DNA from 3 places in the Alteromonas naphthalenivorans genome. Region 1 is predicted to be linked to each of the others. Evidence: predicted binding sites of a transcription regulator. Region 1 holds the regulator's gene; each other region holds the start of a gene.

Evidence for each region. Region 1 encodes sigma-54, which starts transcription at its own class of promoters, with help from an activator protein. Its sites were predicted from a motif close to GTTGGCACGNNNNTNGNNT; they were not measured.
Region 2: AMBT_RS01660 (DUF2726 domain-containing protein) is a predicted target of sigma-54. The motif match lies at 2,805-2,823, and genes of this name have one in related genera.
Region 3: glnK (P-II family nitrogen regulator) is a predicted target of sigma-54. The motif match lies at 2,083-2,101, and genes of this name have one in related genera.

What each region holds. Positions count from the first base shown of each region.
Region 1 covers NC_015554.1:3,294,350-3,299,975, forward strand. Annotated here, with positions in the region: gene AMBT_RS14365 (KpsF/GutQ family sugar-phosphate isomerase) at 1-219, shown strand, start outside; gene kdsC (3-deoxy-manno-octulosonate-8-phosphatase KdsC) at 219-785, shown strand; gene lptC (LPS export ABC transporter periplasmic protein LptC) at 782-1,360, shown strand; gene lptA (lipopolysaccharide transport periplasmic protein LptA) at 1,329-1,892, shown strand; gene lptB (LPS export ABC transporter ATP-binding protein) at 1,895-2,620, shown strand; gene AMBT_RS14390 (RNA polymerase factor sigma-54) at 2,696-4,180, shown strand; gene hpf (ribosome hibernation promoting factor) at 4,210-4,497, shown strand; gene ptsN (PTS IIA-like nitrogen regulatory protein PtsN) at 4,506-4,949, shown strand; gene rapZ (RNase adapter RapZ) at 4,988-5,626, shown strand, end outside.
Region 2 covers NC_015554.1:391,804-397,429, reverse strand. Annotated here, with positions in the region: gene AMBT_RS01680 (glutamate synthase small subunit GltD family protein) at 1-1,254, shown strand, start outside; gene AMBT_RS01675 (hypothetical protein) at 1,528-1,995, shown strand; gene AMBT_RS01670 (helix-turn-helix transcriptional regulator) at 1,995-2,219, shown strand; gene AMBT_RS01665 (hypothetical protein) at 2,365-2,760, shown strand; gene AMBT_RS01660 (DUF2726 domain-containing protein) at 2,904-3,491, shown strand; gene AMBT_RS01655 (5'-methylthioadenosine/adenosylhomocysteine nucleosidase) at 3,684-4,382, shown strand; gene AMBT_RS01650 (cobalamin biosynthesis protein CobD/CbiB) at 4,389-5,357, shown strand; gene AMBT_RS01645 (cobalamin-binding protein) at 5,359-5,626, shown strand, end outside.
Region 3 covers NC_015554.1:3,685,552-3,691,177, reverse strand. Annotated here, with positions in the region: gene AMBT_RS16090 (DMT family transporter) at 116-994, shown strand; gene AMBT_RS16085 (hypothetical protein) at 1,034-1,936, opposite strand; gene glnK (P-II family nitrogen regulator) at 2,162-2,500, shown strand; gene AMBT_RS16075 (ammonium transporter AmtB) at 2,533-3,780, shown strand; gene ggt (gamma-glutamyltransferase) at 3,964-5,626, shown strand, end outside.

The sequences.
Region 1 (5,626 bases):
TTACGTCGTATTTTAGATGCCCGCATAGACTTGCATACCGCCACGGTTACGCAGGTGATGACCAAAGGCGGTAAAACAACCATGCCTGAACAACTCGCCGTAGAAGCGCTAAATGTAATGGAAACTCATAAGATAAGTGCGCTTATGGTAACGGATGATGCCCGCAAGCCTGTGGGCGCATTCAATATGCACATGCTACTTAAAGCGGGAGTTTTATAATGAACGACACCCAAACAGCCGTAAATACACTTTATACCGCTATGCCAACGGCGTTGTATTCCTCGTTAAAACAAGTTCGATTATTAGTTTGTGATGTAGACGGTGTGTTTTCAGATGGCCGTATTTACCTTGGTAATGCTGGCGAAGAGTTAAAAGCATTTCATACCCGTGATGGCTATGGTGTTAAAGCGCTTGTGAATTCAGGTGTGGCAGTGGCGGTTATTACGGGCAGGCGTTCTGCCATTGTCGAAAATAGAATGAAAGCACTGAATGTCGCACACATTGTGCAGGGTGAAGAAAATAAATCTGACGCCCTTGCTGAACTGATGGCTCGCTTATCACTTAAGCCCGAGCATGTGGCGGTAGTAGGTGACGATATGCCTGATACGGGCATGTATCCTCACGCTAATGTAAAAATTGCGGTAAAAGACGCCCACCCTGCGGTTGCACAGCAAGCGAATTGGATCACCACGTTGCCCGGCGGCTTCGGGGCCGTTCGCGAAATATGTGACACCTTGCTTCAAGCAAACGACAAGCTACACGGAATTCAAGGTGCTAGCGTATGAAGGTATTAGGTTTTGATCGATTAGGCTTAAGTATTTCGGTGTTATTTATATTGGCATCCGCCCTGTATATCCCTATTTGGATGGACGAAGACCCTGCTCAGCAATCTGATCAAGGGCCGGACGCATTAAAGCCTGCATATAAAGCCAAAAACCTAACGACCACCTTATACAATCAAGAAGGACAGCTAAATCACAAAGTATTTGCAGCGTCGATGGAACATTACGACCAATTGGGCTTTGTTTTATTCCAAAAGCCCAGATATACATTGTATACCGACGATGCACAGTCACCGTGGGAAGTTACCGCGACAGAAGGCACTTTGTATAATAACGAATTGATACAGCTAGAAAATAATGTCGTTATTGAAAACCAAAGTGTCGATGACTTTGTAAGAACAATACGCACAGCGTTTATAGAGATAAACCTGTACACTAAGCAAATGACATCTGATCAGCCCGTGGAAATACGTGGCTTACAATATGTGATTAACAGCAATGGGTTTAACGCTAATTTGCGTACCCAGGAATACGAGTTAATAGACCATGTACAAACCATTTATTCGCCTAGCCACTAAAGCATTAGCGACTAGCCTCGCTGTTAGCCTATTTGCTACTGCGGCTATAGCGGCTGAAAGCGACTTTAATAAACCGATTAAAGTTGACTCGAAATCGCAATTTGTTGACGGTAAAAACAAAACCTCATTGTTTAAAGATGATGTACGGATTACTCAAGGTTCTTTGGTGATAAATGCCGATGAAGTTGAAGTGATTGCCAGCGAAGGTGATGGACGAGAGATATTCGTGGCTCGCGGCAAACCAGCCAGCTATTCGCAAAAACTTGAAGACGGTGCTCCTGTCACAGCGAAGGCCAACGAAATTCGCTATGAAGTAGTAAATCGAACTATTTCTTTACAAGGAAATGCTGAGCTACAGCAAGACACCAGTAAAGTACAAGGTGATAAGATTACCTTCGACATGGTCACTGAACAATTACTTGCAACAGGCGGCGAAGACGGCGAAGGTGGCAGAGTCACTACCGTATTTACCCCTGAGGCAATACGTAAAGCGTCATCGAATAACGAAGACGATAAGGCGGACGACAACTAATCATGGCAACGTTGAGCGCACAGAGCCTTGCAAAGGCTTATAAAGCACGTCAAGTGGTTCGCGATGTAAGCTTATCAGTATCGACGGGGCAAATCGTTGGACTACTCGGCCCTAATGGTGCCGGTAAAACGACTACCTTCTACATGATTGTTGGCTTAGTTCCCCTAGATAAGGGCAAAATCAGTATTGATGACAGCGAATTAACTCACGAGCCCATGCACGAACGTGCTCGCCGCGGTATTGGGTATTTGCCGCAAGAAGCCTCTATTTTTAGAAAATTGACGGTGTTTGAGAACATCATGGCTATCTTGCAAACCCGTAAAGGGTTAAGTTCATCAGAACAAGAACAAGAAGCCGATGCGCTACTTGATGAATTTAATATCAACCATATACGTAATAGTACGGGTATGAGTTTATCCGGTGGTGAACGCCGCCGAGTAGAAATCGCACGAGCATTAGCAGCCGATCCGCAATTTATTTTGCTTGATGAGCCATTTGCTGGTGTTGATCCTATATCGGTTAATGATATAAAGAAGATCATTCAACATCTTCGTGACAGAGGAATTGGAATCCTCATCACCGATCACAACGTAAGAGAAACACTGGATGTGTGTGAGAAAGCGTATATTGTGAGCCAAGGCGAACTCATCGCGCAAGGGACGGCAGAACAAGTTTTAAGTAATCAGAAAGTAAGGGATGTATACCTAGGAGAACAATTCAGGCTATAGTTACTGTAACCGAATTGTCATTTTCAGTTTTAAGCACGGGTATATTCACAACAAGAGTTTAAAAATAAGACGTAGATGAAACCATCTTTACAGCTAAAGTTCAGTCAACAACTTACCATGACACCGCAGTTGCAGCAGGCAATCAAGCTGCTGCAGTTGTCTACGCTCGACCTGCAGCAAGAGATTCAGGAAGCACTTGACTCAAACCCTCTTTTAGAAGTTGAAGAAGGCGGTGATGACCACCCGGTTGAGAAAAACAACATGGATGGAGACGACCCTTCTGTGGAAGCGGCTCCCACTGCATCTAGCGATTCGTTGGAAGCTGGTGACGCGCTTGAAAAGAACGACCTTCCCGACGAGTTGCCAATCGACAGCACATGGGATGAGTATTACTCGGCCTCTTCTGCCCCCGCTCCTGGCCCATCTAATAATGATGACGACCAACTGTTTCAGGGTGAAACCACCGACAATATTCAAGACCATTTGCTTTGGCAGATGCGTTTAACCCCGTTTTCAGATACAGACCGCGCCATTGCTACCGCCATTATCGACTCCATCGATGAATCTGGTTACCTTAACGTACCCATTGAACAGATTTTAGAATCGGTAAACTCTGACGATGTTGAAGAGTTGGTAGAAATGGACGAAGTTGAATGTGTACTAAAACGTATTCAAATGTTCGACCCTATTGGTTCAGGTTCACGTACACCGCAAGAATGTTTGCTCGTGCAGCTTCGCCAGTTCTCGGACGATACGCCATGGCTGACCGAAGCCAGACAGCTTATTAATGAGTACTCAGACCTGCTGAGCAGCAAAGATTACCGTACGTTAATGCGCAAGAGCCGTTTGAAAGAAGATCAACTTCGCGAAGCCATGCGCTTATTGCAAACGTTGAATCCTCGTCCTGGCAGTGCATTAATTACTAAAGAACCCGAATACGTTATTCCTGATGTTTCGGTAAACAAAAAGAATGGCCGTTGGGTAGTAGAACTTAATCCCGACAGCTTGCCAAAATTAAGCGTAAATCAACAATACGCTGCCATGAGCCGACGCTCTAAAAACAGCAGCGATTCGCAATTTATTCGCTCGCATATGCAAGAAGCCAAGTGGTTTATAAAAAGCCTTGAGTCAAGAAACGACACCTTGATGAAAGTAGCAAACTGTATTGTGCAGCAACAAATGGGCTTTTTCGAGCACGGCCCAGAAATGATGAAACCAATGGTGCTAAATGATGTCGCAGAAATGGTAGATATGCATGAATCCACCATTTCACGAGTCACCACGCAAAAGTATATGCATACCCCTCGTGGCATTTTCGAGTTGAAATATTTCTTCTCTAGCCATGTAGCAACGGAATCTGGTGGTGAGTGTTCATCTACCGCTATTCGCGCACTAATTAAAAAGCTTGTGGCAGCGGAAACGCCCAGCAAGCCATTAAGCGATAGCAAGATTGCTCAATTGTTGGCCGAACAAGGCATTAAAGTAGCCCGGCGAACAATAGCAAAATACCGGGAATCGTTATCGATTCCGCCGTCAAACCAACGCAAAAGCCTTATTTAAAGGCCTTGATAATTTAAGGAAGACGAAATATGCAAATCAACCTTACCGGTCATCATGTCGAAATTACTGATTCTTTGCGTAGCTATGTCGATACTAAGTTCAGCAAACTAGAGCGTCACTTTGATCACATATCTAATGTGCATGTCATCCTGAACGTCGAAAAACTCAATCAAAAAGCCGAAGCCACCATGCACCTTAGCGGCGCAGAAGTGTTTGCTTCATCTCATAATACAGACATGTATGCGGCGATAGACAGCATGATCGACAAACTCGACAGGCAAGTTATCAAGCATAAGGAAAAGCTGAAAAAGCACTAAATATTAGTATGGAAATTCAAGCCATAGTAAGTTTGGACCGCACCGAGTGTGCGGTTCAATGTAACAGTAAAAAACGTATTCTAGAGATTATTAGCGACATTGCTGCTAAAAATAATCCCGACATCGATCAGGCTAGTGTATTAAATAGTCTACTAACCCGTGAACGAATGGGGAGTACGGGTATTGGCAATGGTATTGCTCTGCCCCACGGTCGATTACCGGGCTTAGAACACGTTATCGCCATTATTGTAACCAGCAACCCTGCCATCGATTTTGATGCGCTTGACGATCAGCCCGTAGATATATTCTTTGCCCTATTAGTGCCAGAAGAGAAAACAGAAGGTCACTTACAAACACTCGCTACCGTGGCGGGTAAGCTAAGTGATAAAGAAACGGTGAAAGCCATTAGGCGGGCCTCCACCAGTGATGACATCATTACGGCTTTAAGCTAAAAAAGCACTGCACCATATTTTAAAAGGGAGAAATGCAGGTGAAACTGATTATTATCAGTGGTCGATCCGGTTCAGGAAAATCAGTTGCGCTACGTGCCCTTGAAGATTTAGGTTACTATTGCGTAGATAATATTCCGGTTAACCTTCTCCCTACTCTGACCCATACCGTGGTTGATGAATATGACCAAGTTGCGGTAAGTATCGATGTAAGAAACCTACCCAAAAATCCAGCGGACTTGGTAGAGATCTTAGATTACCTACCCTCATCGTGGTCTATGACCATTGTGTACATCGACGCGAGTGACGATGTACTGGTGAAGCGTTTCAGCGAAACCCGCCGATTACATCCGCTAGCTAAGCTCAACAAATCTTTATCTGAATCGATAAAAGCCGAATCAGACTTGCTTGCGCCTATTGTTGAGCGCGCCGATTTGTACATTGATACGGATAAACTCACTATTCATCAACTCGCAGAGCTTATCCGCGAACGAATTCTAGGCAAGAAAAGCTCTCGCCTAGTATTGGTGTTTGAATCGTTTGGCTTTAAGCACGGTATCCCCAAAGACGCCGACTATGTATTTGACGCCCGCTTTCTCCCCAACCCGCATTGGGAACCCGATTTAAAACACTTAACTGGTTTAGATGCCCCCGTAGAAGTATTTTTAGGTTCCCAGCCT
Region 2 (5,626 bases), 2.1 Mb from region 1:
TGCGAATGGAAGTGCCCAGTACACAACTACATTCCTCAATGGTTAGACCTTGCCAATGAAGGTCGTATTATTGAGGCGGCTGAGTTGTCGCACAAAACCAATAGTTTGCCAGAAGTATGTGGCCGCGTTTGTCCTCAGGACAGACTCTGCGAAGGTGCATGTACCCTAAATGACGACTTCGGCGCGGTAACCATTGGTAGTATTGAAAAATACATTACCGATACCGCGTTTAAAATGGGCTGGCGCCCAGATATGTCTGACGTAGTTTGGACAGATAAGAAAGTCGCTATTGTAGGTGCAGGCCCAGCAGGCCTAGCGTGTGCCGATATTCTTGTGCGTAACGGTGTTAAGCCCGTAGTATTCGACAAGTACGAAGAAATTGGTGGCTTGCTAACCTTCGGTATTCCATCGTTTAAGCTTGAAAAAGATGTGATTAAGCTTCGCCGCGAAATCTTTACCGACATGGGTGTTGAGTTTGTACTTAACACTGAAATTGGTAAAGACATTGAAATGCAAAAACTGTTAGATGATTACGACGCCGTGTTCTTAGGCATGGGTACGTATAAATCGATGCAAGGCGGCTTTGAAAATGAACATGTACACGGTGTTCACGATGCTCTGCCCTTCCTTATCTCAAATACAAACCGCGTGATGGGTCTTGAAAAAGACGAAACCGACTTTGTTGATATGAAAGGCAAACGCGTAGTGGTTCTTGGTGGTGGTGATACCACCATGGACTGTGTACGTACGTCTATTCGTCAAGAAGCCGACCGCGTTATTTGTGCTTATCGTCGTGACGAAGAAAGCATGCCTGGTTCTCGCCGAGAAGTGGTTAACGCAAAAGAAGAAGGGGTTGAATTTATGTTCAACATTCAACCTTTAGACATTGCTGTTGATAGCGAAGGAAATGCTTGCGGTGTTAAATTCGTAAAAACCGAGATGGGTCCACCGGATATTAACGGGCGTCGTCGCCCAGTTGAAATTGAAGGTTCTGAGCACGTGGTTGAAGCTGATGCGATTATTATCGCGTTTGGTTTCCAACCTAGCCCTGCCCCTTGGTTTGCTGAGTTCGGCATTATGCTAGATGAAAAAGGCCGCGTACGCGCTCCTGCTGCTGGTAAGTTTGCTTTCCAAACATCGCACCCTAAAATCTTTGCGGGCGGTGATATGGTACGTGGTAGTGACCTCGTGGTTACCGCTATCGACGAAGGCAGAAAAGCCGCTGACGGTATTATGGATTACATTGGCGTTTAATATCCACGTGTAAAACAGCACGTTAACCGTACCTCGTTGTATGTAATCTATTTAAAAGCTCGCTTAGGCGAGCTTTTTTGTGGCCAGTATATCTAAAGCTGTAAAGAAATCCGCCTAGGGTACTTTCGCCTACAACATCGCCTACAACATACTTTGTAACAACCTACCACTAGCTTTCTACAAGCACCAATGTATAGTATATTTAACATTGAGTTAAATTTAGCGTATACAAAGTAAAATTTAACCACCATTACTAGGGCATGGAGAAAGATAATGATTTCGTTCAGAGAGAAAAGTTTGTGGGTGTCTTTTTTAGTATCTGCGGTGATCGCCTCTATTTATGGAGATAGCGTATATACACTTATGTTTTTGCAACCAAATACTAGCCTAGATGTCACCACCGCCCTCATCATGCGAATTACTATTGCCTTCATTATCTTAGAGGTAGCGTTACATGTTGCGTTAGCCATGAGCCAGCAAGAAGATGCCAATACCCCTGAAGATGAACGAGAGCGTTATCATCGACTTACCGCGAATAATGCGGGTTATTGGGTACTGTCAGTAGGTATTGTGAGCTGCGTGATACAACAAATGATCAACAGTAACATCGATTTTGACGCGCAAAATAGCTACACCAATTATGCTCTTGCGCCTATTGAGCTAAAGTTAGTCCTTATTTTTTGGTTATCGGAGGTAACCCGCTTTGGTACTGAGATTTACTATTGCCGGAAAGAAAGTTAATGGCTGAACATTATTCAATAACTAACAATATAAGAACCTTGCGCTTTCTTGTCGATGAAATGACGCAGCAGGAACTCGCGTCAAAAGTGGGTGTTACACGCCAAACCATTATGGCGATTGAGAAAGGAAAATACTCACCATCTCTTGAAGTGGCGTTCAAAATTGCCTTGGTATTTGATAAGCCATTTAATGAGGTGTTTCAGTATTCGAAAGTGAAGGAGTGATGGGATTGAGAACCCGGTTCTCAAATTATTTTCACCTTATACCCATCACGTTATGAACATACCTTGTGCAACTATTTACCTATTGCTCTTATATAGTTAGCCCATTATTATCGATACAAAGAGTGATTAATGGTTAACAAGAATAATGACAAGTGGTTTACGTAAAAGCATTAATATAGTTTTACTTAGCGGGCTAGCAATGGCGAGCCACGCGTTTGCCGATACGGTGTCCACCGACAGTTCATTAGATGAACCTGTTGTTCGGTCTTGCCCTGCCTCCTTTTTTGACGTCTCGCTAATGGCTAATGCTCGCCAGTGTCAGCAATTCGACGATAGCTTGCCTGCGAGTTTGGTCTATTTTACTAAGCACGCGCCTAAAGAGGTTATCGCCTTCTATCAAAATGCCTATCCGCAATTTGTCAGAAAACCTGCGGTCAACCAACGCACCATGCTTGCAGCAACAGATGATTCGGTTCGTATTGTGGTCTCCCCGGATAATGTGGGCACGCAAGTTGATGTACTCATCATTAGTAAGCCATAACCTTCCATAAATTTTATTTCCGACTAGTTACTCTCCTCGTTCAATGTGGCACTGCCTTTGCAATTTCAATAAAGAACCACAGTGGTGTCAAAAAAAGCGTCATTTTAATGACGCGCATTACACGTTGATATGCGAGGAATATGATGGAACTGGCAATTATTTTAATGATGTTACTTATCGTGGTGGCATTAGGCGCCATAAAATTATCAGATGGTGGCGTAGCGTTTCCTTTTCGCCGAAAGCCACAGCTTTTCACTCCTGTAGAACACTCTTTTTTAAACCTTATTGAACAAGCAATGGGGCGAGAGTTTCGTATCATTTGCCGTGTACGCTTAAGCGACATAGTGTCAGTAAGGCAATCGGCCAACAAGAAAACGGCCAGCCAAGCTATTTCTAGAGCCTCTTCGCGCCAACTTGATTTTATCCTGGTCGACAAACAGGACATGAGCCCCATATTAGCTATCGACCTTGTGCATAACCAAGGAAAAGAGGGTTACAAAACTCAGCGCGATTGGTTTGTTTCTGGCGCATTAGATGCTGCGGGTGTACCTCATGCGCGAATTAAGGTTAAGTCGGGTTATACCGTAGACGATATTCGTGAATGCCTTGAAAATAAGCTTATTCCTTATAGAAGAATTCAACAAAAAATGTCGCAGCTTCCTACGCACAACCCTGAGCCAACTAAGCGCCCGACTCGCCCAGTTAGGTCGAGCCGCGCGGCAGCTGCATAAAAAAAGCCGGTTTCCCCCTAGCCTTTGTTGCACTCCATTATTGCTGTAATAGCAGGTGACAAAGGCTTTTTCCTGTCAGTTTTCCTCATTTCCTTATACAATTCATTACCATATCTGTAGCAAGTTTTGCTTCCCCCAACATTAGAATAAATCGGTATTTACATGAAAGAGACTGACATGAAAGAGACTGGCATAAAAAAAATTGGCATTCTAGGCGCAATGGATGAAGAAGTTGCGTTACTTAAAGCTTCACTTTCAAACCTTAAAGAAACCACATGGAAGCACTTAACCTTTTATGAAGGCACCCTTAATAACGTTGAGGTTGTGTTAGTAAAGTGTGGTATTGGAAAAGTTGCGGCGGCCCTTGCCACTACGGTACTTATCGAGCAATACGCGCCAGATGTGGTAGTAAATACAGGTTCAGCAGGCGGGTTTGATAAGAACTTAAACATTGGTGACTTAGTGATTGCCACCCATGTTATCCACCACGATGTGGACTTAACCCATTTCGGCTACAAGCTTGGCCAATGTGCTGGCATGCCTGCAGACTACCGCTGTGACAATACGCTCATTGAAGCCGCAAAAACGGCGACGGGCGAGTTAGAAAACATCCAATCTACCAGCGGTCTTATCTGTACTGGCGATTCGTTTATCGGCACCGACGAAGCAGTAGAAGCGCTGCGTGAAAGTTTCCCAGATATGAAAGCAGTTGAAATGGAAGGTGCAGCTATAGCCCAAACCTGTCACATGCTTGACGTGCCGTTTTTGGTCATTCGCTCGCTATCTGATATTGCAGGTAAGACATCAACTGTCAGTTTTAAAGAATATTTAGATACGGCGGCAAAACATTCAGCGCAACTTGTTATGGCTATGATCAAAGCGCTGGCGTAGCGGTAAATGGAAGCATTGCTGACCCAATCAGCATATCAGTCGGTGCTGGTATTATGGTTGGCAGTTGTTTTAGATGCCCTTTGGCGGTGGCCGCTTAGCAGCCACCCGCTTACCCTCATGCGTTATTTGGTTAGGCAGATGGGGTTTAAAGTTCTTCCTTCTTTAAGCTACTCTCGTTCGCAGCATTATATCTCTGGTTCATTAGCGGCTATCGTATTATTAGCCCCCTTAATCGTTTGCCTTGCCATACTCATATACATGGCTCAATACCCTGCTTTTTTCGAAGCCGTGATCATGGTTGCCTTGCTTGACTTTGCCTATCAGCGCCATCAGTTCAGTAAGATATTAAAAACAGTAGGAAAAAATAAAAAAGTACTCACCAGAGAAACAGTAGACACCATAGTTGCCCGTGAATGCACCCAATTAACCGATGTAGGTATTGCGAAAGCGGCCATTGAATCGCTATGGCTTAAGTTTTTATATCTTTATTGCGGCGTTATTTTTTACTTTATATTGGCAGGCCCGATTGGTGCGCTCACCTACCGTTTGTTATTACTCACCTCGTGGCAATGGCACTATCGAAATCCTAAAATGGTGCATTTTGCCAAACCTGTGCGAAAGCTTGTTTCGTTATTAGTGGTTCCCCCTGCGTTACTCGGTTGTGTTGCTGTGCTTCTTTTCACTCACCCCATAAAAGGCATTCGAGCAGTAAAACGAAGTAAAGCACGAGATAAAACCTCCTTGTTACTTGCGCTATTTGGGGGAATACAAAACATTCAATTAGGCGGCCCTGCAATTTATCATGGACGAAAATACCGCTACCCTCGCGTAGGCGCTGCCGAGCAAGTAAAGTATTCAGATATGATACGCAGTAAGCGCACTATAGTGGGTGCCATGGCCGTGGTCACCGCCATCGCGAGTGTTTGTTTGCTATTGATCGCAGTACAGACACAAACCCTGAGCGAGGTCTTCTAACGTGAAAAGTATATTTCACAAATTGCGCAAACACGCTGCGTTTATAATAAGCATTTTGCCATTTAACAAATTGAGTAGGGGCAGTGCGGAAAAGCGTTCGCTAACAATCGTTACATTACTCATACTAGTACCTCTTTCCACTTCAGTTGAAGCGCAAAGTGGTGGGCAAATTGACGAGCAAAATCAGCATGAATATGTTCAGGATGTAGAAGCCAGAAAATCAGCCCCGCGGATTATCACTCTCGCACCTCATTTAACCGAGTGGGTTT
Region 3 (5,626 bases), 390 kb from region 1:
GCAAAGTTTAACTGAAAATCAGGCTTTTAAATCAACCACACCGCCTTTTCTGCACAGATAGAATATACAATTACAGTTATGCTTAGGCTTCTTGAATTTTAAAAATAGGCAAGTAATGGCAACGTTTATAGGGCTTGTGGCCATCATTTCGTGGGGCGTATTAGCTGTGTTGGGTGTTTACGCATCGTCAGTGCCGCCTTTTCAGCTGCTTTTTATTTGTTTTTCAGTTTCTGCGCTATTGCTTTTTTTAAAGCGATTAATTAAGCGAGAGCCGTTATTTACATTACCTAAACTAACACTTACCCAATGGATAGTGGCTACCAGCGGTCTCTTCGGATTTCACTTTTGCTATTTTCTAGCCCTTCGTTATGCACCGCCTATTGAAGCAAGTCTTATTGCCTATCTATGGCCGTTACTGCTGGGTATTGCAGTGGCTAACGCGCACCAACGGTTGTTTGCTGTAATTGGAGGTGCACTAGGTTTTATTGGTTGCGGAATTTTAGTTACAGGGGGGGAAAGCATTCAGTTTAATAGCGAATTTACACTGGGTTACGGGTTGGCATTTATTTGCGCCTTAATTTGGTCGGGTTATTCGTGGTTTATGGCTGGCACAAAAAGCGATGTTGAAGACATTGGCTGGATATCTATTGCAGTAGCAGTGCTAGCGCTGGGCTCCCACCTAGCTCTAGAGTCGAGCTATTGGGACCTTTCATTTAACGCTTGGGCAAGTGCAATATTACTAGGACTTGGGCCTGTAGGTGGCGCGTTTTACTTGTGGGATATTGGGCTTAAATTTGGTAATCGCCAGTTGTTGGCGAGCCTAAGCTTTGCTACACCTGTTATCTCCAGTATTGCGCTATTTTTATTTGGAATAAGTACACTGTCCACCGCCATTTCAATAGCAATTGTACTTATTATGGTAGGCGCGCTAATTAGCAATGCTGTGCCAGCGCTCATCATGAAGCGTCGTCTACGCCAAGCGGCAAATGCCTAATTAATCAGAAGGACTCAAAGGGTCTTAGAGTCTAAGCGGCTAGTCTTTCACTGGCTCTTTAGCGACGCGGGCTTCAATAAAGCGGTCGTAGTCGCTGCCCTTGCTACATTCAAGCGTACCGCCAGTCCAACCACTTAAAACGGTAAGCGCTTTGTTGGTCGTGCCGGAGCAATTTACTTTTTTCACTGGTCGTTCTTCATATGACGTGTCCTCTTCACCTTTTCGAGTATCAACAATATCTGGGCTTTCTATTTTCCGCCTATGTGCTTCAGCCGCTCTTAAGCCTTCCTCAGCAATTTCTTCTTGCTCTCTTCGATTAAAAAATTGCGAGGCACTGGTCCGTGGAGACAAGTTTAAACTGCCAGCTTTCTGGTTTCTTGTCGAGGCGTTGATAGTAGCTTGGGTATTGGAAATCGTAGGCGCGGGTGCTTCAGGCAAGGGGGTTTCAGTTGAGTTATTTTCTGTAATTGTGCTTTCTGTATTTGGTGCAGTCTTGTCTTGTTTTGCTTCTGTGGGTTTTGCTTCTGCGGGTTTAGCTTCTACTGGCTTAGTCTCTACCGCTTTTATTTGCTCGGCAGTGTCAGTCACTTTTGCTTTGGGGCTTTCTGGTACGTTAGGCTCAACAACGGGAGGGATAACTTCTACCGGTTCAGGTGCCTCTGTAATGGTTTTTTCTACGCTAACGTGGGGGTAATACAAGGTTGCACTAATGGGGGCAGGCTTGTGTGCTGGTTTTACACCGCTTTCAAACGTAGTAAAGAAAATCACTATTACTAACCCAATTAGGTGTAAAAGGGTTGAGATAAGTAGGCCTTTTGCGAGTTTACCCTTCTTGCTCGCATGAAAAACCTGCGCACGTTCAGGCACATACTCAGGCTCTATAATAGGTGTGATAATTGTCATACCTAGTAACTGACCCGCATCATTACTAATTAGTTCCATCCTAATTTCATCGCTATTTTCAGTTAATTTAACTCACTGCGCTCTAAAGTTGGGCATTGATGGCGCTATGCACCAGTCTGGTGCGATAAATGTAAACAAAATGCATCACGTTTTAGTTAACTTATTGTTTTTATTCGTTAATTATTTGTGGCACATCTCTTGGTTTACTTCCCTGTACAAGACACGAAATGTGCAAAACAACCATTAAAAAAACTGGAGCAACTCATGAAACTAGTCACAGCTATCATCAAGCCGTTCAAGCTAGATGATGTTCGTGAAGCCATTTCAGAAATCGGAATTGACGGTCTAACCGTTACCGAAGTGAAAGGTTTCGGACGTCAAAAAGGCCACACTGAACTTTACCGCGGCGCGGAATATCAAGTGGATTTCTTACCTAAAGTCAAACTGGAAATTGCCGTTCAGGACGACCAGGTAGATCGCTTGGTAGAAGCCATCGTTGGCGCAGCCAAGACTGGCAAGATTGGTGACGGTAAGGTATTTGTTTACGACCTTGAACAAGCCGTACGTATTCGAACTGGCGAGTCAGACACAGACGCGTTGTAAGCCACAACGATTAATTTGCGGAGAAAAGCATAATGGAAATTACATTTGAACTCGGGTATGCACTAGATACCTTTTACTTCTTAATCTGCGGTGCACTAGTTATGTGGATGGCGGCAGGTTTCGCCATGCTAGAAGCTGGTTTGGTACGCGCTAAAAACACGACAGAAATTCTAACTAAAAATATCGCGTTATTTGCCATTGCTAGCACCATGTATATGATTTGCGGTTACGGCATCATGTATGGTGGCGGCGAGTGGAGCCCGTTCCTTGGTGGAATTATGGGTGACGGCGCAACAGGTGTTGCTGAAGATGCGGCAACGTATGCACCTTCTGCTGATTTCTTCTTCCAAGTAGTATTCGTTGCAACGGCAATGTCTATTGTTTCTGGTGCAGTGGCTGAGCGTATGAAGCTTTGGGCTTTCTTAGCATTCGCTGTTGTGATGACTGGTTTCATCTATCCGATGGAAGGTGCTTGGACGTGGGGCGGTGAAGCTGTATTTGGCATGTACACCCTTGGTGACCTTGGTTTCTCTGACTTTGCAGGTTCTGGTATTGTTCACATGGCAGGTGCTGCTGCAGCATTAGCTGGTGTATTAGTACTAGGTGCTCGTAAAGGCAAATATACTGCTGACGGTAAAGTTAACGCTATTCCAGGTGCTAACCTTCCACTTGCTACGCTAGGTACATTCATTTTATGGATGGGTTGGTTTGGCTTTAACGGTGGTTCAGTACTTGCTACTGCTACAGTTGAAAGTGCAAACGCGGTTGCGATTGTATTTATGAACACTAACGCCGCAGCCGCTGGCGGTTGTATTGCAGCGCTTATCTTAGCACGCATTATGTTTGGCAAAGCTGACCTAACTATGGCCCTTAACGGTGCACTAGCTGGTTTGGTAGCAATTACCGCTGAGCCTTCAACGCCTACGCCACTACAAGCAACCTTATTCGGTGGCCTTGGTGGTATCTTAGTAGTACTAAGCATTGTAGCGTTAGATAAACTTAAAATTGATGATCCAGTAGGTGCTATCTCTGTTCACGGTGTGGTTGGTTTACTTGGTCTTATCCTTGTTCCATTCACTAACGACGGTTCAAGCATTGTGGGTCAGTTAATTGGTGCTGCTACCATCTTTGTTTGGGTGTTTGTAGTAAGCCTAGTTGTTTGGTTAGCGATTAAAGCCGTTATTGGTGTTCGTGTAACTGAAGAAGAAGAATTCGACGGTGTTGATATGAGTGAATGTGGTCTGGAAGCTTATCCTGACTTCACCAACGGCCGTACGTAAGGAAGTCTGAACAGGCAAAATTACTTATAATAACGATAATGCCTGTATCACCAATCTTAAGCCCCGCATCTGCGGGGCTTTTTTCGTTTTTCATAAAGTTAAAAATAACGCTAAACTATTGATAATTTACTTAGTTAGCAATAATGCTACATTAGGTTTGTTCTTTTATTAGGAAAGTAAATCATGCTGTTGCGATGTTTGTTACTACTGTGTGTCAGTCAAATGGCTTATGGGTACGATAGGGTTACCGGCGCGCCGTTTGCGAGTCGTTCAGAAGTTATTGCTCAACATGGTATGGCTGCGACCAGCCAGCCTCTTGCTACCCAAGTGGCTCTCGATGTTCTTAAACGCGGCGGTAGTGCTGTAGATGCCGCCATTGCTGCAAACGCGATGTTGGGGCTTGTTGAACCTACAGGGGCAGGTGTAGGCGGCGATCTATTCGCAATAGTATGGGATGCTAAGGAAAATAAGTTAGTTGGGTTAAACGCATCGGGTCGCTCTCCTAAGCTGCTGACCAAACAAGTGTTTAACGATAGAGGTTTAGCGCAAATACCTAAATTTGGGCCACTGCCTGTGTCTGTGCCTGGGGCCGTAGATGGCTGGTTTATGCTACATGAAAAGTTTGGCAAGTTACCTATGACAGCGTTGCTCACGCCGGCCATTGAATATGCCAAAAATGGCTTTCCTGTTTCTGAACTGGTTGCTTATTATTTAGCAATGAACAACGAAAGAATAGGTCATTACGATGGGTTTGCAGAAACGTTTCTTATTAATGGGAAAGTCCCCAAAAAAGGGGATGTTTTTAAGAACCCTGGTCTCGCGGTAACCTACGAAAAAATTGCCACCGGCGGGCGAGATGCTTTTTATAAGGGTGACATTGCGCAAAATATTGACGCTTACATGAAGTCGCAAGGTGGCTACCTTTCTTATGCTGATTTAGCGTCGCATACGTCAGAATGGGTAGAGCCGGTATCAGCAAATTATCGCGGCTACGATGTATGGGAGCTTCCCCCTAATGGGCAGGGTATTGCGGCATTACAAATACTCAATATATTAGAGCGCTATGACATTGAAGGCATGGGCTTTAATTCTGCCGAGTATATTCATACCTTTGTGGAAGCGAAAAAGTTAGCATTTGAAGATCGCGCAAAGTTCTATGCTGATCCCGCATTTAACGACATTCCAGTTGAGTGGTTAATTTCCAAAGATTACGCCACTGAACGTCAGCAGCTTATTAACGGCGCTAAAGCCGCAGAACGTGTAGACGCAGGTATTTACGATGGCGATACAGTTTATTTAACGGTAGCCGATAAAGACGGTAATATGGTATCGCTAATTCAAAGTAACTATCGCGGTATGGGGTCAGGAATGACACCCCCAGGGCTTGGTTTTGTACTACAAAATCGTGGTGAAATGTTTACCTTAGAAGAAGGTCATTTCAACGAACTTAAGCCTGAAAAGCGTCCATTTCACACCATTATCCCTGCATTTGTTACTCGTAATGGTGCACCATTTTTAAGCTTCGGTGTAATGGGCGGAGGTACTCAGCCTCAAATGCATGCGCAAATTATTGTGAACATGCTCGATTTTGGTATGAATTTACAAGAAGCGGGTGATGCTCCGCGTATTTTGCACAGCGGCTCTAGTTCGCCTACAGGTAAGTTAATGCTTGATGGCGGTTATATCAGTCTAGAATCAGGATTTGATGAGACAGTACAGCGAGAGTTAATGGAGCGAGGTCACACATTGCGTCGCGTTGTTGGTGCTTTTGGGGGCTATCAGGCAATTATGTGGGATGATAAGCGCAACGTTTACTTTGGGGCTTCTGAAAGCCGAAAAGATGGGC